3 regions of the Streptomyces sp. NPDC048383 genome follow, and region 2 is predicted to be linked to each of the others. Evidence: riboswitches for the same ligand, from Rfam matches in the RefSeq annotation. Region 2 holds a riboswitch; each other region holds the start of a gene.
What was found. Region 2 has a riboswitch for thiamine pyrophosphate ahead of thiC (phosphomethylpyrimidine synthase ThiC). Riboswitches for the same ligand answer to the same signal wherever they lie in the genome.
Positions count from the first base shown of each region.

Region 1: another riboswitch for thiamine pyrophosphate. It lies ahead of AB0D46_RS05245 (thiamine ABC transporter substrate-binding protein); the one in region 2 lies ahead of thiC (phosphomethylpyrimidine synthase ThiC).
Region 3: another riboswitch for thiamine pyrophosphate. It lies ahead of thiO (glycine oxidase ThiO); the one in region 2 lies ahead of thiC (phosphomethylpyrimidine synthase ThiC).

Region 1 covers NZ_JBEZKS010000004.1:80,727-88,312, forward strand. Annotated here, with positions in the region: gene tsf (translation elongation factor Ts) at 1-398, shown strand, start outside; gene pyrH (UMP kinase) at 561-1,340, shown strand; gene frr (ribosome recycling factor) at 1,435-1,992, shown strand; gene AB0D46_RS05235 (phosphatidate cytidylyltransferase) at 1,992-3,074, shown strand; gene rlmN (23S rRNA (adenine(2503)-C(2))-methyltransferase RlmN) at 3,230-4,342, shown strand; TPP riboswitch at 4,407-4,516, shown strand; gene AB0D46_RS05245 (thiamine ABC transporter substrate-binding protein) at 4,602-5,702, shown strand; gene AB0D46_RS05250 (iron ABC transporter permease) at 5,759-7,375, shown strand; gene AB0D46_RS05255 (ABC transporter ATP-binding protein) at 7,375-7,586, shown strand, end outside.
Region 2 covers NZ_JBEZKS010000001.1:182,268-189,853, reverse strand. Annotated here, with positions in the region: gene AB0D46_RS00905 (DUF5326 family protein) at 1-92, shown strand, start outside; gene AB0D46_RS00900 (helix-turn-helix domain-containing protein) at 379-1,116, shown strand; gene AB0D46_RS00895 (SsgA family sporulation/cell division regulator) at 1,213-1,662, shown strand; gene AB0D46_RS00890 (YibE/F family protein) at 1,686-3,077, opposite strand; TPP riboswitch at 3,150-3,294, shown strand; gene thiC (phosphomethylpyrimidine synthase ThiC) at 3,289-5,076, shown strand; gene AB0D46_RS00880 (aldo/keto reductase) at 5,247-6,299, shown strand; gene AB0D46_RS00875 (glycosyltransferase) at 6,296-7,429, opposite strand.
Region 3 covers NZ_JBEZKS010000032.1:32,178-39,763, forward strand. Annotated here, with positions in the region: gene AB0D46_RS21825 (NAD(P)/FAD-dependent oxidoreductase) at 1-1,308, shown strand, start outside; gene AB0D46_RS21830 (hypothetical protein) at 1,385-2,374, opposite strand; gene metF (methylenetetrahydrofolate reductase [NAD(P)H]) at 2,425-3,339, opposite strand; gene thiE (thiamine phosphate synthase) at 3,466-4,116, opposite strand; gene AB0D46_RS21845 (Rv2175c family DNA-binding protein) at 4,188-4,553, opposite strand; gene AB0D46_RS21850 (FAD-dependent oxidoreductase) at 4,700-5,920, opposite strand; TPP riboswitch at 6,090-6,202, shown strand; gene thiO (glycine oxidase ThiO) at 6,200-7,369, shown strand; gene thiS (sulfur carrier protein ThiS) at 7,366-7,566, shown strand; gene AB0D46_RS21865 (thiazole synthase) at 7,572-7,586, shown strand, end outside.

The sequences.
Region 1 (7,586 bases), on a different contig from region 2:
ACGAGGGCGCCTTCGTGGCCTCGTACATGCACCGCACCATGCCCGACCTGCCCCCGCAGATCGGTGTCCTGGTCGAGCTGGACAAGGCCGACGCCGAACTGGCCAAGGGCATCGCCCAGCACATCGCCGCGTTCGCGCCGAAGTACCTGACCGCCGACGAGGTTCCGGCCGACGTCGTCGAGTCCGAGCGCCGCGTCGCCGAAGAGGTCACCCGCGCCGAGGGCAAGCCCGAGGCCGCGATCGCCAAGATCGTCGAGGGTCGCGTCAACGGCTTCTTCAAGGACGTCACGCTCCTCGGCCAGCCGTACGCGCTGGACAACAAGAAGTCCGTCCAGAAGGTTCTGGACGAGGCCGGTGTCACCCTGAAGCGCTTCGCGCGCATCAAGGTCGGCATCTGAGTCCGTCCGTACGCGACGGACACCGGACCCCGGTAGGGTCTGAAGCAGTCGTCCGCGCACGCGCGAGACGACCGCAGATCTGACGAGGAGGCCATTGCCGAAGAGGGAACCGCGAGGACCCACCGGCAATGGCCTTCTTCGTATGTGCACGAGGAGATCCCCATGAATCAGGGCGTGGACCCCCACACCGCTTCCGACGACAAGAGCGACCACGGCAAGAAGGGTCGCCGCTTCATGCTGAAGCTGTCCGGCGAAGCCTTCTCCGGCGGCGGCGGACTGGGTGTCGACCCCGACGTCGTGCACGCCATCGCCCGTGAGATCGCGGCCGTGGTCCGTGACGGCGCGGAGATCGCGATCGTCATCGGCGGCGGCAACTTCTTCCGCGGCGCCGAGCTGCAGCAGCGCGGCATGGACCGCGCGCGGTCCGACTACATGGGCATGCTCGGTACCGTCATGAACTGCCTCGCCCTCCAGGACTTCCTGGAGAAGGAAGGCATCGACAGCCGGGTGCAGACCGCCATCACCATGGGCCAGGTCGCGGAGCCGTACATCCCGCTCCGTGCCGTGCGGCACCTGGAGAAGGGCCGCGTCGTCATCTTCGGCGCCGGCATGGGAATGCCCTACTTCTCCACCGACACCACGGCCGCCCAGCGTGCCCTGGAGATCGACGCCGAAGCCCTCCTCATGGGCAAGAACGGCGTCGACGGTGTCTACGACTCCGACCCGAAGACCAACCCGGACGCGGTGAAGTTCGACGCGCTGGAGTACAGCGAGGTGCTGTCCCGGGACCTCAAGGTCGCCGACGCCACCGCCATCACGCTGTGCCGCGACAACCGGCTCCCCATCCTGGTCTTCGAACTCCTCGCCGAGGGCAATATCGCCCGCGCCGTCAAGGGTGAGAAGATCGGCACGCTCGTGAGCGACCAGGGCACCCGGGTCTGAGCCCCGTGGCCGGGCCCTCACCGGGCCCGGTCCGGGCGGCCCGAACCGCCCCGCCCCGCCTGAACCATCCATATCTGACATGCAGGAGCACGTGGTGATCGAAGAAATCCTCCTCGAGGCCGAGGAGAAGATGGAGAAGGCCGTCGTCGTCGCCAAGGAAGACTTCGGCGCGATTCGCACGGGTCGTGCGCACCCGGCCATGTTCAACAAGATCGTGGCCGACTACTACGGCGCCATCACGCCCATCAACCAGCTCGCCTCCTTCGCGGTGCCCGAGCCGCGCATGGCGATCGTGACGCCGTTCGACGCGTCCGCCCTGCGCAACATCGAGCAGGCCATCCGCGACTCCGACCTCGGTGTGAACCCGAGCAACGACGGCCGCATCATCCGGGTGACCTTCCCCGAGCTGACGCAGGACCGCCGCAAGGAGTACATCAAGGTCGCGCGCACCAAGGCCGAGGACTCCAAGGTCTCCATCCGCGCCGTGCGCCGCAAGGCGAAGGACGCCCTCGACAAGCTCGTCAAGGACAAGGAAGCCGGCGAGGACGAGGTGCGTCGCGCCGAGAAGGAGCTCGACGACACCACCGCGAAGTACGTCACGCAGGTGGACGAGCTGCTCAAGCACAAGGAAGCCGAGCTCCTCGAGGTCTGATGAACGACTCTCCCTGGGCCACGGAGCCGGTTCCGGCGGGTCCCGCATACGATGCGCTGGTGGGCCCGCACACTCGGCCCATGCCCATCGTGCCCGATGCCGCCGGCCGTGCCTTCGACGACCGGGAAGCACGCGATCGGGGGGCCGCCTTCGCGGGCGGCCCCCCGCTCCGCGCCGAGACGCCGTTGCAGGAGCCCATGCCCAGCCCTCCGCCTCCGCCTCCGTCCTCGCAGGCACCGCAGGACGCCTCACCGCCTCCGCAGAAGAAGCGCGCGGGGCGGGATCTGCGTGCCGCCATAGGGGTCGGCATCGGCCTCGGAGCGGTGATCTTCGCTTCGCTGTTCATCGTCAAGGCCGTCTTCGTCGGTGTCGTCGTCGTCGCGGTCGTGGTGGGTCTGTGGGAGCTCACCTCCCGGCTCCAGGAGAAGAAGGGCATCAAGGCGCCGCTGGTCCCGCTCGCGGTCGGTGGCGCCGCCATGGTCATCGCCGGCTACGTCCGCGGGGCCGAGGGTGCCTGGGTCGCGATGGCCCTGACCGCGCTCGCGGTCCTGGTGTGGCGGATGACGGAACCGCCCGAGGACTACCTCAAGGACGTCACCGCCGGCGTCTTCGCGGCGTTCTACGTGCCGTTCCTGGCCACCTTCGTCACGATGCTGCTCACGGCGGACGACGGCCCGCAGCGCGTGGTCACGTTCCTGGTGCTGACCGTCGTCAGCGACACCGGGGCCTACGCGGTGGGCTGGCGCTTCGGCAGGACGAAGCTGGCGCCGCGCATCAGCCCCGGGAAGACCCGCGAGGGACTGTTCGGCGCCGTGGCCTTCGCGATGGCCGCCGGCGCGCTGTGCATGGAGTTCCTGATCGACGGGGGCTCCTGGTGGCAGGGTCTGGTCCTCGGCCTGGCCGTCGCGGTCAGCGCGACCCTGGGCGACCTGGGCGAGTCGATGATCAAGCGCGACCTGGGCATCAAGGACATGGGCACGCTGCTGCCGGGCCACGGCGGCATCATGGACCGGCTCGACTCGCTCCTGCCGACCGCTCCCGTCGTGTGGCTGCTCCTGGCGGCCTTCGTCGGCACCGGCTGAGGTCCGCCGCTCCGCCGCTGATCGGCGGCCGATCCACCGGTCGCCGCGGTACCGGGGCGGCCGGTGGAGGAAAAGCCTCGACCGGGCCGGGCGGTTACTCTTGAAGGGCGCGCTGCTTCTGCGGCGCGCCTTTCGTCTTACAAGGAGTACCTGCCATGGCCCGCCCCGTTCCGGGAGAGCTCACCTTCGTCGCCCCTCGTGGGGTCAAGAAGCCGCCCCGGCACCTCGCCGACCTCACCCCGGCCGAGCGCCGGGAGGCGGTGGCCGCGATCGGTGAGAAGCCGTTCCGGGCCAAGCAGCTCTCCCAGCACTACTTCGCCCGCTACGCCCACGACCCGGCGGAATGGACCGACATCCCCGCGGCCTCCCGGGAGAAGCTCCAGCAGGAGCTGCTGCCCGATCTGATGAACGTCCTGCGTCACATCAGCTGCGACAACGACACCACGCGCAAGACCCTGTGGAAGCTGCACGACGGCACGCTCGTCGAGTCCGTGCTGATGCGCTACCCCGACCGGGTCACCATGTGCATCTCCTCGCAGGCCGGCTGCGGCATGAACTGCCCGTTCTGCGCCACCGGCCAGGCCGGTCTGGACCGCAACCTGTCCACCGCCGAGATCGTGCACCAGATCGTGGACGGCATGCGCGCCCTGCGCGACGGAGAGGTCCCGGGCGGCCCGGCCCGGCTGTCGAACATCGTCTTCATGGGCATGGGCGAGCCGCTCGCCAACTACAACCGCGTCGTCGGCGCCATCCGCCGCCTCACCGACCCGGAGCCCGACGGCCTGGGCCTGTCGCAGCGCGGCATCACCGTCTCCACCGTCGGCCTGGTCCCGGCCATGCTGCGGTTCGCGGACGAGGGCTTCAAGTGCCGGCTCGCCGTCTCGCTGCACGCCCCCGACGACGAGCTGCGCGACACCCTGGTCCCGGTGAACACCCGCTGGAACGTCCGTGAGGTGCTGGACGCGGCCTGGGAGTACGCCGAGAAGTCCGGCCGCCGGATCTCCATCGAGTACGCCCTGATCCGCGACATCAACGACCAGGCCTGGCGCGGTGACCTGCTCGGCAAGCTCCTCAAGGGCAAGCGCGTCCACGTCAACCTGATCCCGCTGAACCCGACCCCGGGCTCGAAGTGGACCGCCTCGCGGCCCGAGGACGAGAAGGCGTTCGTCGAGGCCATCGCCCGCCACGGGGTGCCCGTGACCGTACGGGACACCCGCGGTCAGGAGATCGACGGCGCCTGCGGCCAGCTGGCCGCCTCGGAGCGATAGGGCCGAAATTCGGCCATGGTCGATCACATTCGGACGCGGGGTACCCTGTGGCCGAACCAATTTCATATTCCGACAGGGGAGCGCCACAGCGCTGAGAGTGCGGTATCCGTCATCCGCAGACCCTCTGAACCTCGCCCCGGTCATTCGGGGTAGGAAGTTCGGTCACCACTCATGCTGTTGCGCCCTGCCCGGCGTCCGCTCTCGCAGAGCGCCGGGCAGGGCCGCGTCTTCTCCTGGTCATCCCAGGAGGAATCAACCAGTGAGCACCACCCAGAGGATCGCGGGCGCCGCGCTCGTGGCCGCGCTCGGCGTCACCACGCTCAGCGCCTGCGGCGGCGGCGACGCCAAGGACAGGACCGCCGGCGCGAGCGACGCCCCGAAGTCCAAGACGGTCACCCTCGTCTCCCACGACTCCTTCAACGTGACCGACTCGGTCCTGAAGGAGTTCGAGCAGCAGAGCGGCTACACCGTCAAGCGACTGAAGTCCGGCGACGCCGGCACGGCGCTCAACCAGGAGATCCTGACCAAGGGCTCCCCGCGCGGCGACGTCTTCTTCGGTGTCGACAACACCCTGCTCTCGCGGGCCCTCGACAACGGGATCTTCACCCCGTACCAGGTCAAGGGCATGGACGGGATCAAGTCCGAGTTCGTGCTCGACCCGCAGCACCGCGTCACCCCGATCGACTCCGGTGACATCTGCGTCAACTACGACAAGCAGTACTTCGCCGACAAGAAGCTCGCCCCGCCGCAGACGCTGGACGACCTGGTCAAGCCGGAGTACAAGAACCTGCTGGTCACCGAGAACGCCGCGACGTCCTCGCCCGGTCTCGGCTTCCTCCTCGCCTCCGTCGGCAAGTACGGCGAGGACGGCTGGAAGGACTACTGGAGCAAGCTCAAGGCCAACGGCGTCGAGGTCGTCGACGGCTGGGAGCAGGCCTACAACGAGCGCTTCTCGGGCTCCGCGGGCGGTAAGAAGGCCAAGGGCGACCGTCCGCTGGTCGTCTCGTACGCCTCCAGCCCGCCGGTCGAGGTGCTCTACGGCGAGCCGCAGCCGGCCGAGGCCCCCACGGGCGTCTCCACCGGAACCTGCTTCCGCCAGGTCGAGTTCGCGGGCCTGCTGAACGGCGCGAAGAACCCCGAGGGCGGCAAGGCGCTCCTCGACTTCCTGGTGAGCAAGAAGTTCCAGGAGGACATGCCGCTCCAGATGTTCGTGAACCCGGTGGTCAAGGACGCGCAGCTGCCGGAGGTCTTCACGAAGCACGGTGTGGTGATCGAGAAGCCGGAGAACGTCACTCCGGACGCCATCGCCAAGAACCGTGAGCAGTGGGTCAAGGCATGGTCCTCGCTCGTCGTGAAGTAGCACGCGGGAGCTCCCCGAAGGAGGGCGGGCGGACCACCGCCGTCAGGCTGGGCCTGATGGTGGTGCCGCTCGTCTTCTTCGGGCTGTTCTTCGCCTACCCCGTGGCCGCGATCGTCGGCCGCGGGCTCAGGACGGACTCCGGTTGGCAGTTCGGTCGGATCGGCGAGGTGCTGGCCCGGCCCGACATCGCGGACGTGCTGTGGTTCACCACCTGGCAGGCGCTGGCCTCCACGGTGCTCACCCTGCTGATCGCGCTGCCCGGGGCGTACGTCTTCGCCCGCTTCGAGTTCCCCGGCAAGCAACTGTTGCGCGCGGTGGTCACCGTTCCGTTCGTGCTGCCGACGGTGGTCGTCGGCACGGCGTTCCTCGCGCTGGTCGGGCGCGGCGGACTGCTGGACGAGCTGTGGGGAGTCCGCCTGGACACCACGGTTTGGGCGATCCTGCTGGCGCACGTCTTCTTCAACTACGCCGTCGTCGTCCGGACGGTCGGCGGCCTGTGGGCCCAGCTCGACCCCCGTCAGGAGGAGGCGGCCCGGGTCCTCGGCGCGGGGCGTTACGGGGCGTGGCGGCGGGTGACGCTGCCCGCGCTCGGGCCGGCCGTCGCCGCCGCCGCGCTGATGGTCTTCCTGTTCACCTTCACCTCCTTCGGCGTCGTGCAGATCCTGGGCGGTCCCGCGTACTCCACCCTGGAGGTGGAGGTCTACCGGCAGACCGCGCAGTTGCTGGACCTGCCGACGGCCGCCGTCCTGACGATGGTGCAGTTCGTCGCGGTCGGCGCGATCCTCGCCCTGCACGCATGGACCGTGCGCCGCCGGGAGACCGCGCTGCGGCTGGTCGACCCGGCGCGCACGGCGCACCGGCCGCGCGGCTGGGCCCAGCGGGGGCTGCTCGGCGGGGTGCTGCTGACGGTGGCGCTGCTGATCGTGCTGCCGCTGGGCGTGCTGGTCGAGCGGTCCTTCGACGCCCCCGGCGGCTACGGGCTCGGCTTCTACCGGGCCCTGCAGGACGCGGGCTCCGGCGGCGGAACGTTCCTGGTGCCACCGCTGGAGGCGATCGGGAACTCGCTGCGCTACGCGCTGGCCGCCACCGCCATCGCCCTGTTCATCGGGGGGCTCGCCGCCGCCGCGCTGACCCGGCGCGGGGGGCGCTTCGTACGCGGCTTCGACGCGCTGCTGATGCTCCCGCTCGGGGTGTCCGCCGTGACCGTCGGCTTCGGCTTCCTGATCACCATGGACGAACCCCCGCTGGACCTGCGGACCTCCTGGATCCTGGTGCCGCTCGCGCAGGCGCTCGTCGGGGTGCCCTTCGTCGTACGGACCATGCTGCCGGTGTTGCGGGCGGTGGACGGACGGCTGCGGGAGGCCGCCGCCGTACTGGGTGCCTCGCCGCTGCGGGCCTGGCGCGAGGTGGACCTGCCGCTGGTGCGGCGGGCGCTGCTGATCGCGGCGGGCTTCGCCTTCGCGGTGTCCCTCGGCGAGTTCGGGGCGACCGTGTTCATCGCCCGGCCCGACAGCCCGACCCTGCCCGTCGCCGTCGCCCGACTGCTGGGGCGGGCCGGTGAGCTGAACTACGGGCAGGCCATGGCCCTGAGCACGATTTTGATGCTGGTGTGCGCCGTGTCCCTGCTGGTGCTGGAGCGGCTGCGCCCCGACAAAACCTCGGGAGAGTTCTGATGACCCTGCTCCGTCTCGAAGGGGTGACGGTCCGCTTCGGCGAACGCGCGGTCGTGGACGACGTCGACCTGGAGGTCGCCGAGCACGAGACCGTGTGTGTGCTCGGACCCAGCGGGAGCGGCAAGTCCACCCTGCTGCGGGTGGTGGCCGGTCTCCAGCGGGTGTCGGCCGGCCGGGTCCTGCTGGCCGGCGCCGACCAGGCCGGGGTGCC
Region 2 (7,586 bases):
TCTTCGTCGCGCTCGTCGGCGGTCTGATCTTCGTGGTCAAGAAGTTCACCGGCAGCGGATCGAAGGCCTCCTCTTCCTCCTCCGAGTGGTAACGAACCCGCGACCCGGGCGATAGGGATTGACCCAAGCGGGGGAACGCGACACGGCAAACCGCCCACACCGCTGGAATCGGCGGATAGGGTCGCAATCCGTGTCGCTCCCCTGGGCACGTCAGCCCGGTACTCCGCTCCGGACGGGCGGTCGGGTCCGGAGCGTCCGAGCAACACCCCCAGGAACGACGGCACACGCGGGGGCGGCCCCCGCAGGGCGGGCCCCCAAGCCCGCCGCCACGCCTGGGGGTGAGCTTTGTCTTCGGTTCACAATGCCGGTGTGCCGACTCTGATCGGTTCGGTGCAGCGAGCGCTGAGGCTGCTGGAAGCGGCGGGCTCCCACGCTGGGGGAGCTCCGGCGAAACAACTCGCGCGCGAAGCCGGGCTGCAGCTCCCCACCGCGTACCACCTCCTGCGCACCCTCACCCACGAGGGCTATCTGCGCCGCGAGGGAGGGGTGTTCGTCCTCGGACCCGCCGCCGGGCGGCTGGCCGGTGCCGGACTTCAGCAGAAACGTCGCAGCATGATCCTCGACTCCCTCGCGCACTTCCGTGACGCGATCGGAGCCCCCGTCTACTTCGCGGTCTACCGCGAGGGTGAGATCGAGGTCGTGGGCGTCTCGGACACACCCGCCTTCCCCGCCTGCGAGGAGTGGGCCGACTTCCGGGAGACCGGCCACGCGCACGCCATCGGCCAGTGCCTGCTGGGCCAGCTCGACGAAAAATCGCGCAAGGACCACTACGACCGTCACCCGGTCGAGGGCATCACCCCGTACACCGTGCGCGACCTCCACGCACTGGAACAAAGAATCGCTTCCCTGGAGCGGATGCAGCCGGTTACGGAGCGTCAGGAGTACGCGTTGGGTACGGTGTGCGCCGCCATCCCGATCACAGCGGGCGATACCGCCGCAACCATGGCCATTTCGCTCCCCGCGCACCAGGAAAACCGGTTGCCCCATGCGATGGAACGGCTGCGGAGTGAAGTAGGCGCGCTGTTGAGCACCCTCTCGTTCTCTATCAGTATCTGAAAACTCACTCCTTGTGATCTCCCAGCGCTTCCACCACTCTTGTCAAGAGGGCTTGGGGGACCATTCCTGGCCACTTCCACTACAGCGGGGTAGGCAATGCGCGAGTCGGTACAGGCAGAGGTCATGATGAGCTTCCTCGTTTCCGAGGAACTCTCGTTCCGAATCCCGGTGGAACTCCGGTACGAAGCTCGTGACCCCTACGCAGTACGCCTCACCTTCCACCTTCCCGGAGACGCGCCCGTGACCTGGGCGTTCGGCCGGGAACTGCTTCTCGACGGCATCAACAAGCCGTGCGGTGACGGCGATGTGCACATCGCCCCCAGCCACCCGGACGAGCTGTCCGACGTCCACATCCGTCTCCAGGTCGGCGGGGACCGGGCGCTGTTCCGCGCCGGCGCGGCGCCGCTCGTCGCCTTCCTCGACCGCACGGACCGGCTTGTTCCGCTCGGTCAGGAGCGCAACCTGGGTGATTTCGAGGGAGATCTCGACGAGGCGCTCGACAAGATCCTCGCCGAAGCCCAGCACAACGAACGGAACGCCGGCTGAGGGAGGCACCCCCCACCCGTCGCTCAGCGCTTGCGTCGCCGCCCCTTGCCGCCGCGGACCGGCCCCGAAGCCGCCGCGGCGGCCGGGGCGCCCGGCCGGTCCGCCGAGACCACCAGTGCGGCCAGGGCCGTCGTCACGGGCACCGACGCGACGAGGCCGATCGAGCCCACGAGGGTCCGTACGATCTCCTCCGCCACCAGTTCGCTGTTCGCCACCGCTCCTATGCTGCTGTTGGCGATCGAGAACAGCAACAACAGGGGCAACGCGGCGCCCGCGTAGGCGAGTACGAGGGTGTTCACCACGGAGGCGATGTGGTCGCGGCCGATCCTGATCGCCGCCCCGTACAAGGCGCGCGGCCCCATCTTCGGGTCGGCCTGGTGGAGTTCCCACACCGCCGAGGTCTGGGTGACCGTCACGTCGTCGAGTACGCCGAGCGAGCCGATGATCACACCTGCGAGCAGCAAACCGCTCATGTCGATGTCGGGGTAGAGACCGTGGATCAGGCCGGTGTTGTCATCGGTGTTGCCGCTCAGGAACGCCCAGTCGATGAACACCGAGCCCAACAGGCCGATCAGCAACAGCGAGACGAGCGTGCCGAGAACGGCGACCGAGGTCCTCGCCGTCAGCCCGTGGCACATGTAGAGGGCGATCAGCATGATCGCGCTGGCTCCGACGATCGCGACGACCAGGGGGTTCGAGCCCTGCAGGATCGCCGGGAGGATGAACAGGGTCAGGATCGCGAAGCTGATCACGAGGGCGATGAGGGCGAACAGTCCCCGCAGTCGGCCGACCACGACGACGGCCACCGCGAAGATGCCGGCCAACAGCGCCATCGGCAGCTTCCGGTTCACGTCGATCACCGAGTACTGGAGGTCCCGCGGGGCGTCCGGCGCGTGGGCGACGACCACCTCCTGGCCCTGCTCCAACTGCCGCGGCGCCCCCGGCTGGACGATCTCGAAGAAGGCGCGCCCCTTGTCCGGACCGCTGCCGACCACGACGGTGGCCTTCTTGCAGTCGCCGTTCTGCGCGGCGTCCGCCTCGCGGCCCTGGGGGGTCGTGAGGTCGCCCGTCGCCGGTACCTGCGAGGCGTTCACCGATTTGCAGTCGACGCTTTCGAGCGCGACGACCTGCCCCTGCTGGGTCTGCCGGTCGAAGCCCACGCCGGTCCGCTCGTGGGCGGGTGCGCCGCCCGGCCACAGGACCGCCATGCCGATGAAGACGGCCGCGGCGAAGGGGATCAGCACCGCGGCGATGACCTTGCGCAGGTGCTGGGAAACGGGAGCCGCCGGCCCGTGACTGTGGCTGTGGGAATGGCCTGGGGCGGGCACGGCCGCATGCCCGTGGGGTGCGGGCTCATGGTCGTGGTGACCCGTGGGTTCGGTGGGCTCGGTGGGGGGCTGCGGCGAGGACGTCACCGGCAGATCATCGCAAGAGATGAGGGGGCCCACTGTTCAGCACGCCACAGATGACGCTAGCGTGGGGGCACCTTTGCACAACGCGGGAGCTCGGAGCACCGGGCTGAGAGGGCGCTGATCACCGTACGCACATGAGAACGCGTACGGGAAGAGGCTGCGTCGACCGCCGAACCTGTTACCGGGTAATGCCGGCGTAGGGAGATACGGTCTCATGACCATTCAGGACGCACGCACGCCTGCCGTCAGCCAGGACGCCGACGGCGGGAACGAGCGCCAGCCGGGCTGGCACAAGGGTTACGTGGCGGGCTCCCGCCCCGACATCCGGGTGCCCGTCCGCCAGGTCCACCTCACCAACGGCAAGGACGTGACGCTCTATGACACGTCCGGGCCGTACACCGACCCCGGGATCGAGACGGACGTCCGTCGGGGCCTCGCGCCGCTGCGCGAGAACTGGATCATCAGCCGTGGCGACACCGAGGAGTACGCGGGCCGCCCCGCGCGCCCCGAGGACGACGGCATCAAGCACACCTCGCCCCGTGGCGGCCTCAAGAACCTGGACGCGGTCTTCCCGGGCCGTCCGCGGCAGCCCCGCCGCGGCCGTGGCGGGGCCGCCGTCACCCAGCTCGCGTACGCCCGACGCGGCGAGATCACTCCGGAGATGGAGTACGTCGCGATCCGCGAGAACGTCTCCGCCGAGGTCGTCCGCGAAGAGATCGCCGCAGGTCGCGCGGTCCTGCCGGCCAACGTGAACCACCCCGAGATCGAGCCGATGATCATCGGCAAGCGGTTCCTGGTGAAGGTCAACGCCAACATCGGAAACTCCGCGGTCACCTCCTCCATCGAGGAGGAGGTCGACAAGATGACCTGGGCCACCAAGTGGGGCGCCGACACGGTCATGGACCTCTCGACCGGCCGCAACATCCACACCACGCGCGAATGGGTGCTGCGCAACTCTCCCGTCCCGATCGGCACCGTGCCGCTCTACCAGGCGCTGGAGAAGGTCGACGGCCGCGCCGAGGACCTGACCTGGGAGATCTATAAGGACACGGTCATCGAGCAGGCCGAGCAGGGCGTCGACTACATGACGGTCCACGCCGGCGTGCTGCTGCCGTACGTGCCGCTGACCGCCCGGCGCAAGACCGGAATCGTCTCCCGCGGCGGTTCGATCATGGCCGCGTGGTGCCTGGCGCACCACAAGGAGAACTTCCTCTACACGAACTTCGAAGAGCTCTGCGACATCCTCGCGACCTACGACGTCACGTACTCGCTGGGCGACGGCCTGCGCCCCGGCTCCATCGCCGACGCCAACGACGCCGCGCAGTTCGCCGAGTTGAAGACGCTGGGCGAGCTGAACACCATCGCCAAGCGCCACAACGTCCAGACGATGATCGAGGGCCCGGGCCACGTCCCGATGCACAAGATCAAGGAGAACATCGACCTCCAGCAGGAGATCTGCGAAGAGGCGCCGTTCTACACGCTCGGCCCGCTGACCACGGACGTCGCGCCCGCCTACGACCACATCACCTCGGGCATCGGCGCCGCGATGATCGCCTGGTGGGGCACGGCGATGCTCTGCTACGTCACGCCCAAGGAGCACCTGGGCCTGCCGAACCGCGACGACGTGAAGACCGGAGTCATCACCTACAAGATCGCCGCCCACGCGGCGGACCTGGCCAAGGGGCACCCGGGCGCCCAGGAGTGGGACGACGCCCTGTCGGACGCACGGTTCGAGTTCCGCTGGGAGGACCAGTTCAACCTGGCCCTCGACCCGGACACGGCCCGTGAGTTCCACGACGAGACCCTGCCGGCCGAGCCGGCCAAGACCGCGCACTTCTGCTCGATGTGCGGTCCCAAGTTCTGCTCCATGAAGATCTCGCAGGACATCCGCCGTCAGCACGGCGGGGACCTGAAGGCCGACGAGATCGAGGCGGGCATGGCGGAGAAGTCCGCCGAGTTCGCCGCTGCGGGCAACCGCGTCTATCTGCCGCTGGCGGACTGACGCACTGTTCGGGGGGAGTGCTGCTCCCGCCCGGCGGATTTCCGTCGGTCGGGAGCAGCGCCATGTCCGGGCGCTGAGAGTTCGGGGGGCGGGAGTTCGAACGTACCGGCCCGGGAGCTCGACCCTTGACCTGGAGCGCGCTCCAGGTCCTAGAGTGCGGCCGCATGACCATGGGATACCGAAGTCTTGGCGGTACCGGCATCGAGGTGAGCGCCCACTGCCTGGGCACGATGATGTTCGGCGCGATGGGCAACCCGGACCACGAGGAGTGTGTGCGGATCATCCATGCCGCACTCGACCGGGGCATCAACTTCGTCGACACGGCGGACATGTACTCCGCCGGTGAGTCCGAGGTGATCGTCGGCAAGGCGCTCACGGCGCGGCGCGACGACGTGGTGCTCGCCACGAAGGTCCACTTCCGGATGGGCGAGGGCCGCAACCGCAGCGGCAATTCGCGGCGGTGGATCGTGCGGGCGGTGGAGGACAGCCTGCGCCGGCTGGACACCGACTGGATCGACCTCTACCAGGTGCACCGGCCGGACCACACGACCGATGTCGAAGAGACCCTGGCGGTCCTCGGCGACTTGGTCCGGGCCGGCAAGATCCGCGCCTTCGGGTGCTCGACGTTCCCCGCCGAGGAGCTCGTCGAGGCGCACCACGTGGCGGAGCGGCGGGCGTTGCCCCGGTTCCGCACGGAGCAGCCCCCGTACTCGATCCTCGCGCGGGGGATCGAGGCGGACGTGCTGCCCGTCGCGCTCCGGTACGGAATGGGAGTGCTGACCTGGAGCCCGCTCGCGTCGGGGTTCCTGAGCGGAAAGTACCGTCTCGGTGGGCCGATCGACCTGACCTCGGGACGGGCGGCGCTCACGCCGGCACGGTTCGACCCGGCGATCCCGGGCAACGTCGCCAAGCTGGAGGCCGTGGAACAGCTGGTCGAGCTCTCCGAATCCATCGGCTGCACGCTGCCCGAACTGGCCGTGGCCTTCCCCCTCGCCCATCCCGCCGTCACCTCGGTGATCATCGGGCCTCGCACGATGGAGCAGATGGAGTCCCTGGTGAAGGGCGCCGGGCTGGTGCTCGACAACGCGGTGCTGGACCGGATCGACGAGATCGTCGCGCCCGGCACCAACCTCTACCGCCCGGACGGCGTCTGGCGCCCGCCGGCCCTGGCGGACGCCGGCCGCCGCCGCCGGGCCCTGGGTGATCGCGCCGCCGCGTCCTAGAACGCGGCGGGCCGCGACGTTTCACGTGAAACGGGAGCCTTCGTTTCACGTGAAACCCCCGCGGACGGGGGGCAGAGGGCGGCTACGGCGAATGCGCGGTTGTCCTGCGTCTGGCGCCGGTACGCCTCCGGCAGGTCGGGCATCGCGAGCAGCCGGTCGCAGGCGCTGAGGGAGGCGTTCATGTCGCCGACCCAGTAGGCGTTGATCGAATGCTCGAAGAGCAGCCCCCACCGGTAGACCCAGGGCTGGACGAAGAGCAGATCGTCCGGTGTCGGCCGATCCAGTACGGCTGCGGTGATGGCATGCGCCGAGTGGTAGCGGCCGAGCATTCTGAGTCGGGCGGCGAGCTCGTAGCAGGCCTCCAGCCGGTCGGGACGCGAGTCCCAGGCCCGGGAGAGGGCGTCCATCGCGGCGGGCCAGTCGCCGGTCTCACCGTGCAGGACGCCGACTTGGAGCAGTGCGTAGTAGACCTCCTCGGCCCAACCGCCCATACCGGCGCGGCGCTCGTAGAGCTTGATCGAGGCTCCGGTGTCACCCATGTCCCGCAAGGTCTGGGCGAGGTAGAAGACGGTCCGGGTGTTGGCGGGGTCGCGCTGGAGTTCGGCGCCGAGCAGCCGGGCGTCCCGCTCAAACTTGTCGTGCCGGGAGCCGCCGTCGGCGTGGTCCTCGATGACGAGGGCGTCGAGGTTCTCCTGAAGGCCGGGGCGCTGGTCGTTCTCGTCGCGGCGATCGCAGGTCAGGTACTCGTGGGTGACGCCCTCGTACCGCCAGGGGAGATCGGCACGGACCAGGCGCTTGATGCGGTACTCGGTGGCGCCCGCGTGGCGGAGCATGTACGAGTCCGCGGTGAGGGTGGGCAGCGGCCCTTCGGGGCGCAGGACGTGGTCGGCGTCGAGGAGCAGGAGGTAGTCGGCCTTGCCGAGCCCGTGTCTGATGTTGAGGCTGCGGTTGTGCCCGAAGTCGACCCACGGTTCCTCGTGGAGCTCCCCGGGGATTCCCTCCAGGGCCGTTCGGATCAGTTGTCGGGTTCCGTCCGTGGATCCCGTGTCGGAGATGGCCCAGGTATCGATGAGCCCCCTCACCGACGCGAGGCAGCGTTCGATGACGGCGGACTCGTTCTTCACGATCATGCAGAGGCAAATCGTCGGCTTCACGGCCGCTGACCCTAGGGACGGTGCCGCCGGCGAGGGGCGAGGCACGCCGGAGCCCGAACCCGGGTGGCCCTCGCGGGAGGCCAATTGGACCCTCCCCGATGAGCCGTTCCGCTGACGCCAGGGCGCGTCGTCG
Region 3 (7,586 bases), on a different contig from region 2:
TTCGACACCGGCCCGGGCCTGCTGCACCTGCCCGCGGTCTACCGCGATCTGTTCATCAAGACCGGCAAGCGGCCCCTGGAGGACCACGTCGACCTGGTCCAGCTGGACCCGGCCGTGCGGCACGTCCTCGGCGACTCCGGCGCCACCACCGTCACCCTGCCCGGCAACTCGCGCGGCGGGGTCGCCGCGGCCCTCGACGGGGCCTTCGGCCGGGGCGCGGGCGACCGTTGGAACGCGGTGCTGGGCCGCGCCCGCGACACCTGGGACGCCACCCGCCGCCCCCTGCTGGAGGAGCCGCTGCGCCCCGACCGGCGAGCGCTGGGCCGCGACCCGTACCCGGCGCTGCGCGGGAGCGGGCTGCTGCGCCGGCGCCCGCCGACCCTGGCCGAGGTGGCCGGGCGCGAGCTGGGCGGTGCCCTCGCCGAGCTGCTGACCGCCCGGGTCGAGACGTACGGCATCGATCCCGGCTCCGCGCCCGCCTCCGCCGCCGCGCTGCCGTACATGGAGCAGACCTTCGGCAGCTGGTACGTACGGGGCGGGCTGCGCGCCCTGGCCACCGCCGTCCACGAACGCTGCCTGGAACGGAAGGTGGAGTTCGTCCTCGGCTCCGGCGTACGGGACGTCCTGACGCGGGACGGCCGGGCCGCCGGGCTGCTGCTCGACGACGGCACCGAGGAGCCCGCCGACCTCGTCGTCTGCGGCATCGACCCGAGGCAACTGCCCGCCGACTCCCCCGCCTGGGCCCCGGACGCCGTGCCGGCCCGCGGCGCGGGGGTGCCCAGCCGGGTCACCCTGCTGCTCGCCCTGCGCGGGGCCCGGCCGGCGGACGCCGTGCACCGCACCCTGGTCCACCGCGACCCGGCCCACCGGGACGGTGCCGACGCGGGGACGGTCACCGTCCTGCGCCCCGACGACCCGACGACCCGGCCCGACGCGGACCACGAGGCCGTCACCGTGAGCGCCGTGTGCGACCCGGGGGCGCCGCAGGGCCTTCCCGGGGCGCAGGAGCTGCTCGCCCGCGCCGAACGGGCGGTACCGGGGCTGCGGGAGAGGCTGCTGTGGCACGAGGTGCGCACCCCGGCCGATGTGGAGGCGGCGACCGGCGCCCTCGGCGGGTCCGTGCCCCCGCCGGCCCTCGCGGGGGCGGGCGGTCGGCTGCTCTACCCCGCGAACACGACGGCCCTGCCCGGCTTCTACCTCGCGGGCGGCTGGGCCCACCCGGGCGGCGGGCTCCCGCACGCCGGGATGACCGGGGCGCTGGTGGCCGGGCTGATCGTGGAGGGGGACCGCTTCCGGGGGTCGCAGTAACCCCGGTCGCGGTGGCCCGGGTCGCGGTGGCCCGACCAGCGGTGGCCCCGACCCGGTGGCGCCCGCCCGGCGGCCGTCAGTAGCGGTACTGGTCGTACTCGCCGTTGCCGTTGCCGTTGCCGTTGCCGTTGCCGTTGCCCTGGTCGTGCTGGTCGTGCTGGCCGTGCTGGTCGTTCGGGTGGCCCTGCTGACCCTGGTACGGGTAGCCCTGCTGGTCCCGGCCGTCCTGGCCCGGGTACGGGGGCTGCGCCTCGTTGGCGCGCTGCTGCGGGACCCAGACTCCGCCGGGCGGGGTGTCCATCGAGTACTGCTGCTGCGCCGGGTCGTACGGGGCGTAGCCGGAGTAGTCGTAGGCGGGCGGGGCGACCGTGCCGCCGGTGCCGATGTACGGGTCCGAGTAGGCGGCGTAGACCTGCTGTTCGCCGGTCGGGTAGCCGCCGGACCAGTCGTAGCCCTGGCCGCCCTGCTGCTGGTCGTAGTACGCCGCGTACTGCTGGGCGTCCTGCTCGGGCCGGCCCTGGGGCGCGGACCCGTCGCCCTGGCGGGGGGCGAAGCTCTGTATGCCGTACGAGCCGGTGTCCTCGGGGACCGGCTCCGGGGTGAAGACCCGCGTCGAGTCCACGTCGCCGTCGTCGCGTCCCTCGTGGCCGTCGCGTCCCTCGTGGCCGCGGCGCCCGGCGGAGAGGTCCGCGCCGGAGGCGTCCGGGCCCTGGGATCCGTACTCCAGCGCCGTCACCTCCAGCCCGGTGTCCGAGCGGGGTCCCTTGCCCGCGCGGCGGCGTCGGCCCTGTTCCTGCGGGGCGGGCTCCCCGCCCTTGCGCAGCGACCAGCCGGCCACGAAGCCCTTGCGGAAGGACAGGGTCACCAGGGTCTGGCCCAGGGCGAAGGCGACGGCGCCCGCGCCGATCACGTACACCGAGGGCAGCACCACCCCCGCCACGACGCCGAGGAACCCGGTGAAGGCGAGCAGGCGCCAGCGGAGCCGGGCCTTGTACTGCATCAGGACCTCGGCAAGCAACCACAACGCGACGACACCGAACGCGATGTAGAGGACCGTCATTCCCATGCGTGGCCCCTCTCGGTACGGCCGCCCGCACGGGAACGGGGATTGGCCGGTCAGGCCCGCTGGTGCAGGCCCAGGTTCTCGTAGATCTCGAGGGACGCCGTGGAATTGTTCAGCGTGATGAAGTGCAGTCCCGGAACACCCTCGGACAGCAGCCGCGCGCAGAACTCCGTGGCGAACTCGATGCCAATGGAGCGTACAGCGGCGGGATCGTCCTTGACCGCGAGCATGCGCTCTTTCACGTTCTCGGGGAAGACGGCGGTGCTGAGTTGCGGCAGCCGGTCGAGCTGTTTGACGCCCACAACAGGCATGACCTCGGGGATGATCGGGGTGTCGCAGCCCGCCTTCGCGACGCTGTCGCGCAGCCGCAGATAATTCTCCGGATCGAAGAACATCTGGGTGATGGCGTAGTCCGCGCCCGCGCGGCACTTGTCCACGAAGTGCCGGATGTCCGTGTCCCAGTCCTCCGAGCGGGGGTGCATCTCGGGGAACGCGGCGACGCCGACGCAGAAGTCCCCGGACTCCTTGAGCAGCCGGACCAGGTCGGCGGCGTAGTCCACGCCCTCGGGATGCTTGACCCACGGCGCCATCGGGTCGCCCGGCGGGTCCCCGCGCAGCGCGAGCATGTTGCGGATCCCGGCGTCCGCGAACTGGCCGATGACGTGGCGCAGCTCGGCGACCGAGTGGTCCACGGCGGTGAGGTGCGCGACGGGTGTCAGGGTGGTGTCGGCGGCGATCTGCTGGGTCGCGCGGACGGTGCCGCCGCGGGTGGAGCCACCGGCCCCGTAGGTCACCGAGACGAAGCTCGGGGAAACCGCCTCGATCCGGCGGAGCGCGTTCCAGAGGTTGCGCTCGCCCTTCTCCGTCTTGGGAGCCCAGAACTCGAATGAGTACGAGCCCCCGGACGCGATGAGATCGCGGACCGTGTGCGCACGATCCGACCAGGTGGAAGCGGTACCAAGGGCCATACGGGCAGGTTAGACGCGGCTTGCCGGTCATCGAAGCCGCGTCCATCCATTGGACACATTTTTGGACACCCTGCGGGGAGGTTCCCGGGCCGTGACGTCGACCCGGAACGCCGTGCCCCGGCGGCCTCAGCCCGCGGCGACCTCGGCGCGGGCGCGCACGCGCCGGGCGAGGTCCGCGGCGGCCGCGCCGGGGTCGGAGGACTCGGTGAGGGCCCGTACGACGACGACGCGGGTGGCGCCGGCGTCCAGGACCTCGTCCAGGTTGCCGGCGTCGATGCCGCCGATGGCGAACCAGGGCCGGTCCTGGCGCAGGGCGGCGGCGTGGCGGACGAGGTCGAGGCCGGGGGCGTGTCGGCCCGGCTTGGTGGGGGTGGGCCAGCAGGGGCCGGTACAGAAGTAGTCGACGCCGGGCTCGGCGGCCGCCTCGTCGACCTCGGACTCCGAGTGGCAGGAGCGGCCGATGAGGACGCCGCCACCGAGGATGGCGCGGGCGGCCGGGACGGGGATGTCTCCCTGGCCGAGGTGCAGGACGTCGGAGCCGATGGCGTGCGCGACGTCGGCGCGGTCGTTGACGGCGAGGAGCTTGCCGTGGCGGCGGGCCGCCTCGGCGAAGACCTGGAGGTGTTCCAGCTCCTCGCCGGCCTCCATGCCCTTGTCCCGGAGCTGGACGATGTCCACGCCGCCGGCCAGGACGGCGTCCAGGAACTCGGGGAGGTCACCCTGCCGCCTGCGGGCGTCCGTGCACAGGTAGAGCCGGGCGTCGGACAGCTGCTGCATGGGTGTTCCCCCCGTGGTGGTGGCGGTGTGCGGGTCGGTGGGACCGGCCCGCACACCGGTGGATCAGCTCATCAGAGGGCGAGCGCCTGCGCGCGGCGCTTCACCTCCGTGCCGCGATTCTCACTCAACGCCTGCACGGGGCTGCCGGGCAGGGTCGGATCCTCGGTGAAGAGCCATTCCAGGATCTCCTCCTCGGAGAAGCGGTCGTCGCGCAGCACGGTCAGGAGGCCCACGAGGCCCTTCACGACCTTGTCGCCGTCGATGAACTGGGCCGGAACCTGCAGGGTGCGGTTCTCGCCCCGGCGTACGGCGATGAGCTGGCCTTCCTTGACCATCTGGCGGACCCGGGTCACCTCGATGTCGAGCATCTCCGCGATGTCGGGGAGGTGCAGCCAGGAGGGGACGAGGGCATCGATCTTTGCGTCAATCTCGGTCACGGACACAAGCCTGCCATCTCGGACGGGCCGCCGGTACCTGGCCCGTCCGTCCGGGGTCCGGGCCGCCTCCCGCCCGGGCGGCGCGGTGCGGACTTCCCCGCTCCGCCCGGCCGCGTCCCCGCCCGTGTCCCGGCCCGCCCCGGCCGTCAGGCGGTGGCGGACTTCAGCGGGGCGGCGGGGTCCGCCACCCGGGCCGGGTCGAGCCGGACGCCCGACTCGATGAGCTTGCGGCCCTGTGCGAGGTCCCGCGGCCGGCCGACGGCCAGGACCGCGACCAGGGCGGCGTCCCGCAGCCAGCACACCGACCAGCCCGCCCCGCCCGGGTCGCCGCGCCACAGCAGGGTGTCGGCCCCGGCGTGGTGTCCCTCGTACTGGACGAAGCGGCCGAACTGCTCCGACCAGAAGTACGGCACCGGGTCGTAGGCCCGTACGGGCTCCCCCGCCAGGATGTTCGCCGCGACGGCGCGCGGCCCCTGGAGGGCGTTGTCCCAGTGGTGGACCAGCAGCCGCGCACCGTAGCGGGCCGAGGGGAAGGAGGAGCAGTCGCCGACGGCGTACACCCCGGGGAGGGTGGTGCGCAGGTGGGCGTCCGCGGTGACGGAGCCGTCGGGGCCGAGGTCGACGCCGGTGCCGGCCAGCCAGTCCGTCGCGGGGCGGGCGCCGATGCCGACGACGACGGCGTCCGCCGCCAGTTCCCGGCCGTCCGCGAGCCGGACCCGGCCCTCCTCGACGCCGGCCACCTTCGCGCCGGTGATCAGCTCGGCGCCCGCCTCGGCGTACCAGTGCGCCATCGGGGCGGTGACCTCGGCCGGGAGGGCGCCCGCCAGGACCCGGTCCGCCGCCTCGACGACGGTCACGGCGCAGCCCGCCGCGCGGGCGGCGGTGGCGAACTCGGCGCCGATCCAGCCGGCCCCGACGACGACGGTGGCGGGGGCGGCGGCCAGGACGGGCCGCAGCCGGGCGGCGTCGTCGAGGGTGCGCAGCAGGTGCACGCCGGGGACGCCTTCGGTGCCGGGCAGGGTCAGCGGTCGCGCGCCGGTGGCCAGGACGAGGGCCCCGTACGGGACGGGTCCGGCCCCGGTGTCCAGTTCGCGGGCGGCGTGCCGCAAGCCGGTGACCTCGGTGCCGAGCCGCAGCTCGATGTCCAGGCCCTCGAAGTCGACGTCGAAGGCGGAGTCCTCCGCCTTGCCGAGCAGCACCGCCTTGGACAGCGGGGGCCGGTCGTAGGGCTGGTGGGGTTCGGCTCCCAGCAGGGTCACGGGGCCGGTGAAGCCCTGTTCGCGCAGGGCCACCGCGGTCTGCACCCCGGCCATTCCGGCGCCGACGATCACGACACCGGGCTTCGTCTGTTGCGTCTGCTCGCTCACCCGACCCAGCCTAGTTCCCTGACGATTCGTCAGGAATAGCGGGTGCGGCGGCCCGGGCGGGACGGCGGGGAGCCCACGGGCCGAACAGCGCCGGGGCGGTGGCGGGACGGCGGGAGGCAGCGGGGAGGCAGCCTTACCCGCCACCGGCCACGGGGTTAGTCTGGCCACCGTTACCCATCGCGGGAGTCCGGGCGCACCGGGCTGAGAGGGAGGCTGGCCGGCCTCCGACCGTACGAACCTGATCCGGGTCATGCCGGCGAAGGGAGGGGCTGGACGCCCATGCACTCATCTCGGAAGGGATCCGACGTCCTCGTCATCGGGGGCGGGATCATCGGCCTGGTCATCGCCTGGCGGGCCGCCCGGCGCGGCCTGCGCGTCGTACTGGCCGACCCGGACCCGGGCGGCGGCGCGGCCCGGGTCGCGGCGGGCATGCTGGCCGCCGTCACGGAACTGCACTACGGCGAGGAGACCCTGCTCGGGCTCAACGTGGCTTCCGCCGCCCGCTATCCGGACTTCGCCGCCGAACTGCACGAGGCCGCCGGCGGCATGGACATCGGCTACCGGGCCTGCGGCACCCTGGCCGTCGCCCTCGACGCCGACGACCGCCTCCACCTGCGCGAACTCCACGCGCTCCAGCGCCGCTGCGGGCTGGAGTCCGAGTGGCTCACCGGCCGCGAGTGCCGCCGCCTGGAGCCGATGCTGGCGCCCGGGGTGCGCGGCGGGCTGCGGGTCGACGGGGACCACCAGGTCGATCCGCGCCGGCTCGCGGCCGCGCTGCTGGCCGCCTGCGAACGCTCCGGGGTGACGTTGCGCCGCAGCCGGGCGGACCGGCTCCTCACCAGCGGGGACCGGGCGGCGGGCGCCGTCCTGGACGACGGTACGGAGGTGCTCGCCGACCAGGTGGTGCTGGCCGCCGGCTCGCTCAGCGGCCGGCTGGCCGGCGTACCGCCCCAGGTGGCCGTTCCCGTACGGCCGGTGAAGGGGCAGGTGCTGCGGCTGTCGGTACCGGCCGCGTACGGCCCGTTCCTGTCGCGGACCGTACGGGCGGTCGTGCGCGGCAGCCACGTCTACCTGGTGCCGCGCGAGAGCGGCGAGCTCGTCGTCGGCGCCACCAGCGAGGAACTCGGCTGGGACACCACCGTCACCGCCGGCGGCGTCTACGAGCTGCTGCGCGACGCCCACGAGTTGGTGCCCGGCATCACCGAACTCCCGCTGGTGGAAACCCTGGCGGGGCTGCGCCCCGGCTCGCCGGACAACGCGCCGCTGCTCGGCCCGACCGAGCTGCCGGGCCTGCACCTGGCCACCGGCCACTACCGCAACGGGGTCCTGTTGACGCCCCTCACCGGGGACGTGATGGCGGAGTTGCTGGCGACCGGTGTCGTACCGGAGATCGCCCGCCCCTTCACCCCCCGCCGCTTCTCCCCCGCACGTCAGGAGTCCTACGCATGACCATCTCCGTCAACGGCGAGCCGCGCGAGTTCGCGGCCGGCACCACCCTCGACGCGGTGGTCGCCACTTTGTCCCGGGCGCCCAAGGGCGTCGCCGCCGCCCTCAACGAGACCGTGGTCCCGCGCGGGCAGTGGCCGCACACCCCCGTGGGCGACGGCGACCGCGTCGAGGTCCTCACCGCGGTCCAGGGAGGCTGACGGCGATGGCGGACGATCTC